3 regions of the Uliginosibacterium sp. H1 genome follow, and region 2 is predicted to be linked to each of the others. Evidence: predicted binding sites of a transcription regulator. Region 2 holds the regulator's gene; each other region holds the start of a gene.
What was found. The regulator LexA, encoded in region 2, represses DNA repair genes until DNA is damaged. The targets are predictions, from matches to a motif close to ACTGTATNTANATACAGT.
Positions count from the first base shown of each region.

Region 1 (4,006 bases), on a different contig from region 2:
GTGCCGCCGTACTTGCGGTGGGTGCTGCCGTCGGCCTGGCGGAAGGCCTCGAAGATGATGTCCTGCTGGTGCGCGGGAATGCCGATGCCGGTGTCCTGCACGGCGAACACCACGTGGTCGCCCTGTTGCGCGATGTGCAGGCTGACGCTGCCCTTCTCGGTGAACTTCAGCGCATTGGACAGCAGGTTCTTGAGGATCTGCCCCAGGCGCTGCGGGTCGGTGTCCAGCGTGGCCGGCGTGCCCGGCTCGATGGATGCGGTGAGCGTCAGCTGCTTCTGCTCGGCGACCGGCTGCAGCGTCGCCACCAGGTTCTCCACCGTGGTGACCAGCGCGACCGGCTCCATGTTCAACTCGACCTGGCCGGCTTCGATCTTTGCCAGGTCCAGGATGTCGTTGATCAGCACCAGCAGGTCGGTGCCGGCCGACCAGATGGTGCGGGCGAACTTCACCTGCTGTTCGCTCAGGTTGCCGTCCTTGTTGTCCGCCAGCAGCGTGGCGAGGATGAGCGTGGAGTTCAGCGGCGTGCGCAGCTCGTGGCTCATGTTGGCGAGGAACTCGCTCTTGTACTGGCTGGCGCGCTCCAGCTCGGTGGCCTTGTCGGCCAGCACGTCCTGTGCACGGGTCAGCTCGTCCTTCTGGTTCTCCAGCAGCTGGGTCTGCTCCTCCAGCTGCGAGTTGGTCTGCTCCAGCTCGGCCTGCTGCGCTTCCATCTGCGCCTGCGAGGCGCGCAGGATGCGGCCGTGCTCCTCCAGCTCCTCGTTGCTGACGCGCAGCTCTTCCTGCTGGGCCTGCAGCTCCTCGGACTGGCGCTGGGTCTCCTCCAGCAGCTCGACCAGGCGACGACGATCGCGTGCCGAGCGCACCGCGACGCCGAGCTGCTCGGACACGCGTTCCAGCAGCTCGCGGTCGGCCGCTTCCAGCTTGCGGAAGAAGCCCAGCTCCAGCACGCCCTGCACCACGCCGTCGTCCAGCAGCGGCACCACCAGCAGTTCGCGCGGCTTGCCGCGGCCGGCGCCGGAGGCGACGTCGAGGTAACCATCGGGCACATCGCGTACGTGCAGGGCCACGCCATCCTTGGCGGCCTGGCCAGCCAGGCTGTCGCCCGGGCGCAGGGTCTGCGCCAGCGAATCGCCGCCGCTGGTGGTGGCATAGCGCCCGACGCGGCGCAGGATGCCTTCTTCCTGCGCATACATGGCACCGACCCGCGCATCCGCATAGCCGGCGAGGAAGGCCAGGGCCTTGTCGGCCAGCAGTTCCAGCCGCGCTTCGCCCTGGATCTGCGTCACCAGGCCGGTCTGGCCGTTGCGCACCCAGGCGGTCAGCTGGCGGGCGCGGTAGTCGCGCGAGGTCATGAAGGCCGAGGCGAAGATCACCAGCAGCACGATGCCGCCGCCGCCCCAGGTGATCATCGCCGACAGGTCGGCCGCGCTTTGCCAGGCCTGTTCCCGTTCCGCCATGCGCGCAATTTCCACGCGCTCCGCCTCCGCCAGCACGATACGGGCGCGATCCATGGAGGCCCGGCCGCGGTCGGACTGGACGATCGCCAGCGCCTCTTCGGTCCTGCCGGTGCGGCGCAGCGTGATGGTCTCTTCGAGTTCGGCCATCTTGTCGCTGGCCAGCTGGCTCAGCGCGTCCACCGATTCCCTGTCCAGCGTGCCGCGCTCGGCCAGTTGCCCCAACCCGCGCAACTGGCTGGCCAGGCGCGCCTTGGCGGCGTTGTACGGTTCGAGATAGGACTCCTTGCCGGTGAGCAGGAAGCCGCGCTGCCCGGTCTCTGCATCCTGCAGCGAGGAGAAGGTGGCCTGGCGCAGCGCGATGGCCTGGCGCAGCTGCTCGACGTAGTTGCGCGCCTCGGTGCGGACCTGCAGCGCCTGCCAGGACGCCACTGCCATGACGATGACCGCCACGATCTTGATGACGAAGGCTGCCATCGGTCCCGGTGGCAGCGGTGCACCGGAGCGGGCGGCGCGGCCGGAATCGCGGGCATGCGCTGTCTGCAGGGAATTCACGGTCTGCTCACCGTTTGACCATCGGAAGATCGTCACAGCAATTCCTCTTTGTCTCGATGTTGTTGTCGGATGTGTAGCCGGCTGGGTGGGTCATGCCATGCGGCAGGATGCTGCCGTTGCGGCCCGTTCGGGGCGGGGCGCGCTGCGCATCGTTCGTCGCTGGCTGCTGAAAACAAACCGGGAATCCTCTCGTGTCCGACGGGCCGCCCTTGTAGGAATGCTCCTATTCGGTGACCTGTCCGGCATCACCTGGCGGCCGTGGTGTCGAATCGGTCACGACCACGGGCGCACAGGGCGGGGGTGTGCGAAAAAGATGCGCACGGCCCTTGCCACGGCTACTGTTCATTCATACAGTTCGCGCGCCGACGGTGGTGCCCGCCATGCCCGCAGTTGCCACCGAACCTCCTGACGTTGCCCCATCCATCGCAAGGCCTTGCTTCCGTCCATGTCCGCTCCGCCGCCCGGTGATACGCCGGCCTACCTCAGCCGTCTCAACGACGACCAGCGCGCCGCCGTGCTGCATGGCGACGCGCCGCTGCTGGTGATCGCCGGCGCCGGTACCGGCAAGACCAACACGCTGGCCCACCGCGTGGCGCACCTGATCGCGCAGGGCGCGGACCCGCAGGCCATCCTGCTGCTCACCTTTTCGCGCCGCGCCGCCTTCGAGATGAGCCGCCGCGTGGAGCGCATCGTCGCCAGCCTCGACGGCCCGGCGTCGAACCTCGCCCGCGCGGCCCTGCAGTGGGCTGGCACGTTCCATGGCATCGGTGCGCGCCTGCTGCGCGAGTACGCCTCGCAGCTCGGCCTGAGTCCGTCGTTCACGATCCACGACCGCGAGGACTCGGCCGATCTCATGAACCTGGTGCGCCACGATCTCGGCCAGTCGAGCAAGGACAAGCGCTTTCCGACCAGGCAGACCTGCATGTCGATCTACTCGCAGGTCATCAACACCGGCGTGCCGCTGGGCGAGTTGCTGCCGGACGTGTGGCCCTGGTGCGCGGAATGGGAGGACGAGTTGCGCACCCTCTTCAGCCGCTACGTCGAGGCCAAGCAGCAACAGGCGGTGCTGGATTACGACGACCTGCTGCTGTACTGGGCGCAGATGCTCACCGAGCCCTCGCTCGCGGCCAGCGTCGGCGGGCGCTTCCGTTACGTGCTGGTGGACGAGTACCAGGACACCAACAGGCTGCAGGGCAGCATCCTGCAGGCGCTGAAACCGGACGGGCGTGGGCTCACCGTGGTGGGCGACGATGCGCAATCCATCTATTCCTTCCGCGGCGCGACGGTGCGCAACATCCTGGAGTTCCCGCAGCAGTTCGAGCCACCGGCGCGCGTCGTCACCCTGGCGCGCAACTACCGCTCCACGCCGGACATCCTCGCCGCATCGAACGCCGTCATCGGCCTTGCCGAAGAGCGTTTCGAAAAAGACCTGTGGACCGACAAGGCCGCCAAGGGCAAGCCGCTGCTGGTGACCGTGCGCGACGAGGCTGAGCAGGCGCGTTACGTCGTGGAGCAGGTGCTGGAGCAGCGCGAGGCCGGCACCATCCTCAAGAAGCAGGCGGTGCTGTTCCGCGCCGCCACGCACAGCGCGCAGCTGGAGGTCGAGCTCACCCGCCGCAATGTGCCCTTCGTGAAGTTCGGTGGCCTCAAGTTCCTCGAGGCTTCGCACATCAAGGACCTGCTGGCCGTGCTGCGCTGGATCGAAAACCCGCGCGACCGCGTCGCCGGCTTCCGCGTACTGCACCTGATTGCCGGCATCGGCCCGAAGACCGCGGGCAAGGTACTGGACGTCGCCGGCACGGCCGAACATCCCGCCGCAGCGCTGGCGGCCTTCGTGCCGCCGGCGCAGGCGCGCGCGGAGTGGGAGCTGTTCGTCGCCCTGGTGGCACAGCTGCGCACGCCGCAATCCGCTTGGCCCAGCGAGTTCGAACGCGTGCGCCAGTGGTACGAACCGCAGATGGCGCGCAAGCACGAGGACGCCGACATCCGTGCCGGCG
Region 1 covers NZ_JAYXHR010000002.1:710,966-714,971, forward strand. The annotation lists gene VVD47_RS12915 (response regulator) at 1-2,009, opposite strand, end outside; gene VVD47_RS12920 (ATP-dependent helicase) at 2,455-4,006, shown strand, end outside.
Region 1: the regulator LexA is predicted to act here: its motif matches at 2,347-2,364, upstream of VVD47_RS12920 (ATP-dependent helicase).

Region 2 (4,006 bases):
AGACCGGAGCCGTTGTCGTCGATGGCGGCCGCGCCGAAGATGATTTCATCCTTGCCGTCGTTGTCGACGTCCGCGATGGACAGGCTGTGGGCACCCTGGCCGGCGTATGCGCTGTTGCCCGACGAGTTGCTGTCGAAGGTCCAGCGGCGGCTCAGCGAACCGTTGCGGTAGTCCCAGGCCACCAGTACCGCACGGGTGTAGTAGCCGCGCGTGAAGACCGCGCTCGGACGCTTGCCATCCAGGTAGGCCACGCCGGCCAGGAAGCGGTCCACGCGGTTGCCATAGCTGTCCCCCCAGCTGCTGACCGTGCCACGGCCCGGCAGGTAGTCGGTGCTTGCCATGGCCTTGCCGGTCTGGCCGTTGAACACCGTCAGGTACTCGGGGCCGGACAGCACGTAGCCGCTGCTGTTGCGGTAGTCGGCGCTGCTGCTGCCGATGATGGCGCCGGTACCGTCCTTGGTGCCGTCGGCCGTCTTCATCATCACTTCTGCCTTGCCGTCGCCGTCGAAGTCATAGGCGAGGAACTGCGTGTAGTGCGCGCCGGCGCGGATGTTGCGACCGAGGTCGATGCGCCACAGGCGGGTGCCGTCGATCTTGTAGCCATCGACAAACACGTTGCCGGTGTAGCCCGACTGCGAGTTGTCCTTGGCGTTGGACGGATCCCACTTCAGCACGATGTCCAGCGCGCCGTCGCCATCCAGGTCGGCCACGCTGATGTCATTCGGCGAGTAGGTGTAGGCCACGCCGTCGGGCGAGGTGCCGCCGGAGGGACGCGACAGGTTCACCGTCTTGTACTGGTTGCTCCAGACGCTGCCGGGGCTCTCACCGGTCCACTCCGTGCCATTGACGACCGGCACCACCCAGTAGCTGGAGCTCGACGAGCCACCGGAATCCAGGTAGCTGGTCGCGGTGGTGATCGGGCTGCTGTTCAGCTTGCTGTTGTTGCGGTAGATGTTGAAGCCGATGCCATCCGGATCGGTGGCCAGCATGCGCCAGGACAGGAACACGCCGCCGCTGGTCTGCACCGCCACCGCGCCGCGGTTCAGGCGCTCGACCTGCTTGCCATTGGTGCTGCCGCCGGAGCTGCTCGACGACGAGCTGCTGGAAGAGGATGAGGTCGAGCTGGAGCTGCTGCTCGAAGAAGACGAGGAGGAAGACGACGTCGAACTGGAGCTGGAGCTGGAGCTGGATGAGGAGCTGCTCGACGATGAACTCGTTGAAGAGGAGCTGCTGCTCGACGAGCTCGAGGAACTCGAAGAGGAACTGGAACCGCTGCTCGTGCTGTTCGAGTACGAGCACCAGGCCGAGCTGCTGAAGCTGTTGCTCGGAAAGTTGCTGCCGCTACAGACGACGCTGTTGGTGAAGGTGCCGTAGACGAAGCTGCCGGACTTGCCGAGCGCCACCGAGCGGGTGCCGCTGAACGTGCAGGTCGCGCCGGTGTTCTGGACGCATTTGGTGTAGCCGCTGGGATAGTCGGTGGCGGCATGTGCGGCGGCGCTCAGGCCGAACGCTGCCACAGCACCCACAAGGTGCTTGAGTTTCATGGTGTCTCCTCCGGGATGGATGTGTTTCTTCTTGTACTGCACGTGCGCCGCGTGCATCTCGTGTGCAGCGTCAGCTCCGGGAATCATGTACGAATTTTTCTGACACGACAAACCGCGCTGCACCACGGCAAAGCCAGCAGCGAGCGATTATTCACGCAAGGGCTTGCGTTCTGTGGCGGAGCTGTATAAAAATACAATTACTGTATGAAAAAACAGTAGCCCGCTTAAGGATTCCGCATGCAGTCCCTGACCGCTCGCCAGCAAGCCATCCTCGATTTCATCCGCCGTTACATGGCGGAGCAGGGCATGCCGCCCACCCGCGCCGACATCGGCGCTGCCTTCGGCTTTGCCTCGCCCAATGCGGCTGAAAGCCATCTCAGGGCGCTGGCGCAGAAAGGCGCGATCCGCCTGGAGCCCGGTTCGGCTCGCGGTATCCGCCTGCCCGAAGGCATGCTCGAACAGGTCAGCGAACGCCTCGATGCGCACCTGCGCACGGTGACCGAGCGCCTGAGTCTGCCGCTGGTGGGGCGGGTCGCCGCCGGCTCGCCGATCCTCGCGCAGGAACATATCGAATCCCGCCACGCCATCGATCCGGCGATGTTCATGCCGCGCGCCGACTACCTGCTGCGCGTGCGGGGCAACTCCATGACTGGCGTCGGCATTCTCGACGGCGACCTGCTGGCGGTACACAACACTGCCGAGGCCCGCGACGGCCAGATCGTCGTGGCCCGCGTCGAGGATGACGTCACCGTCAAGCGGCTGCGTCGGCGCAGTGACGGCATCGTCGAACTGATTGCCGAGAATCCGGACTACGCGCCGATCCTGGTCGACCCGTCCCATACCCCGCTGGCCATCGAAGGTCTTGCCGTCGGCCTGGTCCGCGATGGTTTCGCCCGCTGAGCCCGTTCATCCCGCCCCTTGCTGTCCGCACGCATCACAGGAGTCCGCCATGTTTGCCCGTCATCTCGCCGCTGTCGTCCCCGCCCAGTCTTCTCGCGTCTCCCAGGCTTGTCCGCCGGCCCGGCCTGCGCGGATCAGCATCCGTCCCCTGGCCATTCTCGAAGTGGTGCGTCGCCGCGGCCGTAGCTGGGGCCTGCTGGCCCAGTACGAAGAGGCGCGCCTCGGCATCAAGCGTTGATCGCCAACCGTTGCACAAAGCAAGGACGTCATGAGCGAAGCTTTTGCCCGACTCAAGCGCGAACGCCATCCGATGCCGGATTTCGTGCGCCAGGCGCTGGAACACCAGCGCCTGCTGGACGCCTACCGGGGGCGGCCGGGCTACCAGCAGAATGACTACCTTGGCTGGATCAATCGCGCACGCCTGCCAGAGACCCAGCAACGGCGGCTTGAACAGATGCTCGACGAACTGGCGCGGGGCGACGTGTACATGAACATGCCCTGGCGCCCGGCGCGCCGGAGCGGGCACGCCGATTAAGGGGGCGGGCGGCCGTTTGGCTGCTGCCGGCCACCATCGCCGGCTTGTGTCGTCGCGGCGACCGTGACAGAGTTGGCGGCGTCGCATCGCGGAGGTTTCTCTTGACCCCCACCGCCTTCATCACGCACCCCGATTGCTGGCAGCACAACATGGGTGCCATGCACCCGGAGTCGCCGGATCGCCTGTCGGCCATCCGCGACCAGATGATCGCTTCCGGGCTGGACCAGTACGTCGACAGTGTCGAGGCGCCGATAGCCAGTCGCGAGAACCTGTTGCTCGCGCATACCGACGAGTACATCGACGACATCCATGCCGCCGTACCTGAACGCGGCATCACTCACCTGGATCCGGACACTGCCATGTGTCCGCAAACCCTGAAGGCCGCATTGCGGGCGGCAGGCGCTGGCGTGAAAGCCGTGGACCTCGTGATGGGTGGCGACGTGCGCTCGGTGTTCTGCGCAGTACGCCCGCCCGGGCACCATGCGGAACGCATGCGCGCGATGGGCTTCTGCTTTTTCAACAACGTTGCCATCGCTGCGCTCCACGCGCTGGAACATCATCGGTTGGCGCGGGTGGCCGTGATCGATTTCGATGTGCACCACGGCAACGGTACGGAAGACATTCTGGCTGGTGAGTCACGGGCGATGATGCTCAGCTTCTTCCAGCACCCGCTCTATCCATACAGCGGCACGAAGCCCCTGGACGACAACATGCGCAATACTCCGCTGCCGGCAGGTACGCGCGGCGATGCGGTGCGTGCGCTGGTGGAGGAGAAATGGCTGCCGGCGCTGGAAATGTTCCAGCCCGAGATGCTGGTCATTTCAGCTGGCTTCGACGCCCACTACGAGGACGACATGGCGTCCATGGCACTGGTCGAAGCCGACTATGCGTGGATCACGGCGCGTCTGCGCGAGTTTGCCGACCAGCATTGCAAGGGGCGCATCGTCTCGATGCTCGAAGGCGGCTACGCGCTTTCGGCCCTGGGCCGCAGCGTGGTCGCCCATGTCAAGGCGCTCGCCGGCATCTA
Region 2 covers NZ_JAYXHR010000001.1:803,169-807,174, reverse strand. The annotation lists gene VVD47_RS03695 (rhamnogalacturonan lyase) at 1-1,544, opposite strand, end outside; gene lexA (transcriptional repressor LexA) at 1,782-2,444, shown strand; gene VVD47_RS03685 (hypothetical protein) at 2,494-2,682, shown strand; gene VVD47_RS03680 (YdeI/OmpD-associated family protein) at 2,713-2,979, shown strand; gene VVD47_RS03675 (histone deacetylase family protein) at 3,081-4,006, shown strand, end outside.

Region 3 (4,006 bases), 360 kb from region 2:
GTTGCGCAACCGGCTCCCGTTCGACATCGACGGGGTGGTCTACAAGGTGGACCTCGTCGAGCAGCAACAGAAGCTCGGCTGGGTGACGCGCGAACCGCGCTGGGCGGTGGCGCACAAGTACGCCCCGCAGGAAGAGATCACCCGCCTGCTGAACATCGAGATCCAGGTCGGCCGCACCGGTGCGCTGACGCCGGTGGCCAAGCTGCAGCCGGTGTTCGTCGGTGGCGCGACCGTCACCAACGCGTCGCTGCACAACGAGGACATGATCCGCCGCAAGGGCGTGAAGATCGGCGACTGGGTGGTGGTACGCCGCGCGGGCGACGTCATTCCGGAAGTGGTCACCGCAGTGGTGGATCGCCGCGACGGCAAGGAGACCGATTTCGTCATGCCGGAAACCTGCCCGGTGTGCGGTTCCCACGCCATGCGCGCCGAGGACGAAGCGATCACGCGCTGCACCGGCGGCCTGTTCTGTGGCGCCCAGCGCAAGCAGGCGCTGCTGCACTTCGCCAGCCGCCGTGCGATGGACATCGAAGGCTTGGGCGACAAGCTGGTCGAGCAACTGGTGGATGGCGGCATCGTCAAGACACCGGCCGATCTCTACAAGCTGGGCCTGCTTTCTCTCGCCACGCTGGACCGCATGGCGGAGAAGTCAGCGGCCAACGTGCTGCAGGGCATCGAGCAGAGCAAGAACACCACGCTGCCGCGCTTCATCTACGCGCTGGGCATTCGCAACGTGGGCGAGACCACGGCCAAGGAACTGGCCCGCCACTTCGGCAAGCTGGACAACCTGGTCACGGCGAAGGAAGCCGCCTTGCTGCAGGTGCAGGACGTCGGGCCGATCGTGGCGAACAGCATCGCCGCCTTCTTCGCCGAGCCGCACAACGTCGAGGTCGTCGAGCAATTGCGTGCCGCCGGCGTGCACTGGACGGAAACCGAACCGGCCGAACAGGCGGCGGTCCTGCCCTTTACCGGCAAGACCTTCGTGCTGACCGGCACGCTGCCCAGCCTGAGTCGCGACGAGGCCACGGCGATGATCGAAGCCGTGGGCGGCAAGGTGTCCGGCTCGGTATCGAAAAAGACCCACTACGTCGTGGCGGGTGCCGAGGCCGGCTCCAAGCTGGACAAGGCGCAGCAACTGGGCGTTACCGTGCTGGATGAGGAGGGCTTGCGCGCATTGCTGGCGCGCGGCCCTGAGCAGGAGTGACCTGGCGGCGCTAAGGCCGCAGATTCTGTTGAAGATGAAAGGGCCGGCTTGTCCGGCCTTCTTTCTTGCTGGCTCCTTGCAGGACAAAGGCCACTGGCAAGCACGCAATAACTGTATAAAATCACAGTATTCGTTTGCTGCTTTTGCTTTGTCGCCCTGCTATGTCCCTTGCCCCGATCCCGCTGGAAAACCTGTTGTTGCGCCCGGATCTCTGGCGCGGCGACCGGCTGGCCAGCCTCGGCACGGAGCCGGTCGCCAGCGGTTTCGAAAACCTGGACGCTGAACTGCCCGGCGGTGGCTGGCCGCGTGGCGGGCTGATCGAACTGATGGCCGGACGGCAGGGCATCGGCGAGATCTCCTTGCTGCTGCCTGCCTTGCGCAGGCTGGAAGACAGCGCGCCCATCGCGCTGGTAGCGCCGCCTGCAATGGCCCATGCACCAGCCTGGGCTGCGGCGTTTCCACTGTCCCGCCTGCTGGTCGTGGAGGCCGAAGGCGACGACATCGCCTGGAGCACAGAACTGCTGCTGGCCAGTGGCGCGCTAGGCGCCTTGCTGGCCTGGTTGCCGGCGAAGAGCAGCAACAAATCCCTGCGCCGACTGCAGCTTGCCGCGGAAGGCCGGCTCAGCCTCGCTTTCATGTTCCGCCCGCCGGGCAGCGCAGGTCAGGCGTCCCCGGCCCCGCTGCGCCTGCAACTGGCAGGTGCCCGCCAGGGGCTGCGGGTGGATGTCTTCAAGCGGCGCGGCCCACCGTGCAACCACAGCCTGCTGTTGCCCGTGGAGCGCCCCGTGTCCTGGCAACGGCGGGCCACTGCCGGACCGTCCGTCACGCTGCCGTCCACGCGAACACTCGAGCTGGTGCGATGACCCCGCTGTGGCTGGCGCTTCATTTCCCGCGCTTCGCGCTGGAGATCTTCGAGCCCTCTGGCGGCCCGGACGACTTGCCAGCTGCCTGCGTGCAGCAGCATGTGGTGGTCTGCGCGAACGAGGCAGCTGAAGCGGCGGGGATATACGCCGGCATGCGCCTGTCCAGCGCCCTGGGACTGGTGCCGGATCTGGCCAGCCACGAACGGGAGCCAGCCCGCGAAACCGACGCCCACTTCCGGCTGGCGTGCTGGGCAGGCGGTTTCTCGCCGCATGTCAGCCTCTCCGGTTTCGATGGGCCCGACACGCTGCTGGTCGAAATCGGCGGCTGCCTGCGGCTGTTCGATGGACTAGAAAACCTGTGCGCGCTGATCCGCCAGGGGGCCATCGAGCAAGGCTACAGCCCCTGCTTGGGGCTGGCCCCCACGCCGCTCGCCGCAGAATGGCTGGCGCGAGGTGGGGAGGAGGGCGCTGCCGGGCAAGCGGGCCTGCGTGACCAGCTCGGCCGATTGCCGGTCGGCGTGCTCGGCCTGAAACAACGCGAGCGCGACACCTTGGCCGCGCTGGGGATCGAGCACCTGGGTGGCTTGTTCGCTTTGCCATCCTCCGGCCTGGCGAGACGTTTCGGCACACGCCTGCCGCTGCAACTGGCACAGGCGCTTGGCGAAGTGCCTGACCTGCGCCTGCCTTTCGCTTTTCCTGAGCACTTCGAACAGAAGCTGGAACTGCCGGCCAAGGTGAGCGTATCCGCCATGCTGTTGTTCGCGGCAAGGCGCCTGCTTGCCAGCCTGTCGGGATGGCTGGCCACACGCGCGTCCGGCATCAACGAATGCACGCTGGTGATGCTCCACGAGGATCTACCGCCCAGTAACCTGCTGCTGTCATTCGCAGGCGCTACGCGCGATCTTTCGCGCATGGAACGCGTGCTGCGGGAAAGGCTTGCGAACTGGACCCTGCCGGAGGCCGTGACCGATTTGCGGCTGGAGGCCCGCGATGCAGTCGTCATCGCCGGCAGCACAGCCGGCTTGTTCGCCCAGGCCGGCGCTCACGAGCTGGAGCCGGTGATCGAACGCTTGCGCGCACGCCTGGGCAAGGAGGCCGTGCATGGGCTGGCGCTGAACGCTGACCACCGCCCGGAGATGGCGACACGCCCGCTCACGCAGGATCAGGCAGGGGGCAAGACACAGGGGCAAGGAAAGACAAACAGCCCCGGCCCGGCACGCCCTCTGTGGTTGTTGCCACGTCCACGCCGCTTGCGCCAGCACGCCGGCAAGCTCTGGCACCAGGGGGCGGAATTGCAGCGACTGACCGGCGCGGAACGCATCGAGAGCGGCTGGTGGAACCACATTGCGGGTGATGTGGATGCAGACGACGCCATCAACGAGGAGGGCAAACCGGGAAGCACCGTCGACGACTTTGCCGATGTGCGTCGCGATTACTACGTCGCCGTGAACGATGCCGGCGAGTGGCTGTGGATCTTCAACGACGGCCGGCAATGGTGGCTGCATGGCGTATTCGCATGAGCACGCTGCCCGACTACGCCGAGCTGCATTGCCTCAGCAACTTCAGCTTCCTGCGCGGCGCGTCCCAACCCGGCGAGCTGGTTCTGCAGGCACGCCAGTTGCGCTACCAGGCAATTGCCATTACCGATGAATGCTCGGTCGCCGGGGTCGTGCAGGCCTGGCAGATGCTGAAGGACATCCGCCAGGAAGAAGCGGCGCTTACCCGGAAGGCCCTGGAGGAGGGGGCTGCACCACCGCTGTTTCCGCCCACACCAAAGCTCATCGTCGGCAGCGAGTTCACCCTGGACTGCGGCCTGAAGCTGGTGCTGCTGGCGCAGAACCGCGAAGGCTACGGCAATCTCTCGGCTCTCATCTCGCTGGCGCGCCGTCGCTCGGAGAAGGGTGAGTACAGCCTGCGCCGTGGCGACCTGACCACCATC
Region 3 covers NZ_JAYXHR010000001.1:439,244-443,249, reverse strand. The annotation lists gene ligA (NAD-dependent DNA ligase LigA) at 1-1,204, shown strand, start outside; gene imuA (translesion DNA synthesis-associated protein ImuA) at 1,366-2,067, shown strand; gene VVD47_RS02010 (Y-family DNA polymerase) at 1,953-3,587, shown strand; gene VVD47_RS02005 (error-prone DNA polymerase) at 3,584-4,006, shown strand, end outside.
Region 3: the regulator LexA is predicted to act here: its motif matches at 1,315-1,332, upstream of imuA (translesion DNA synthesis-associated protein ImuA).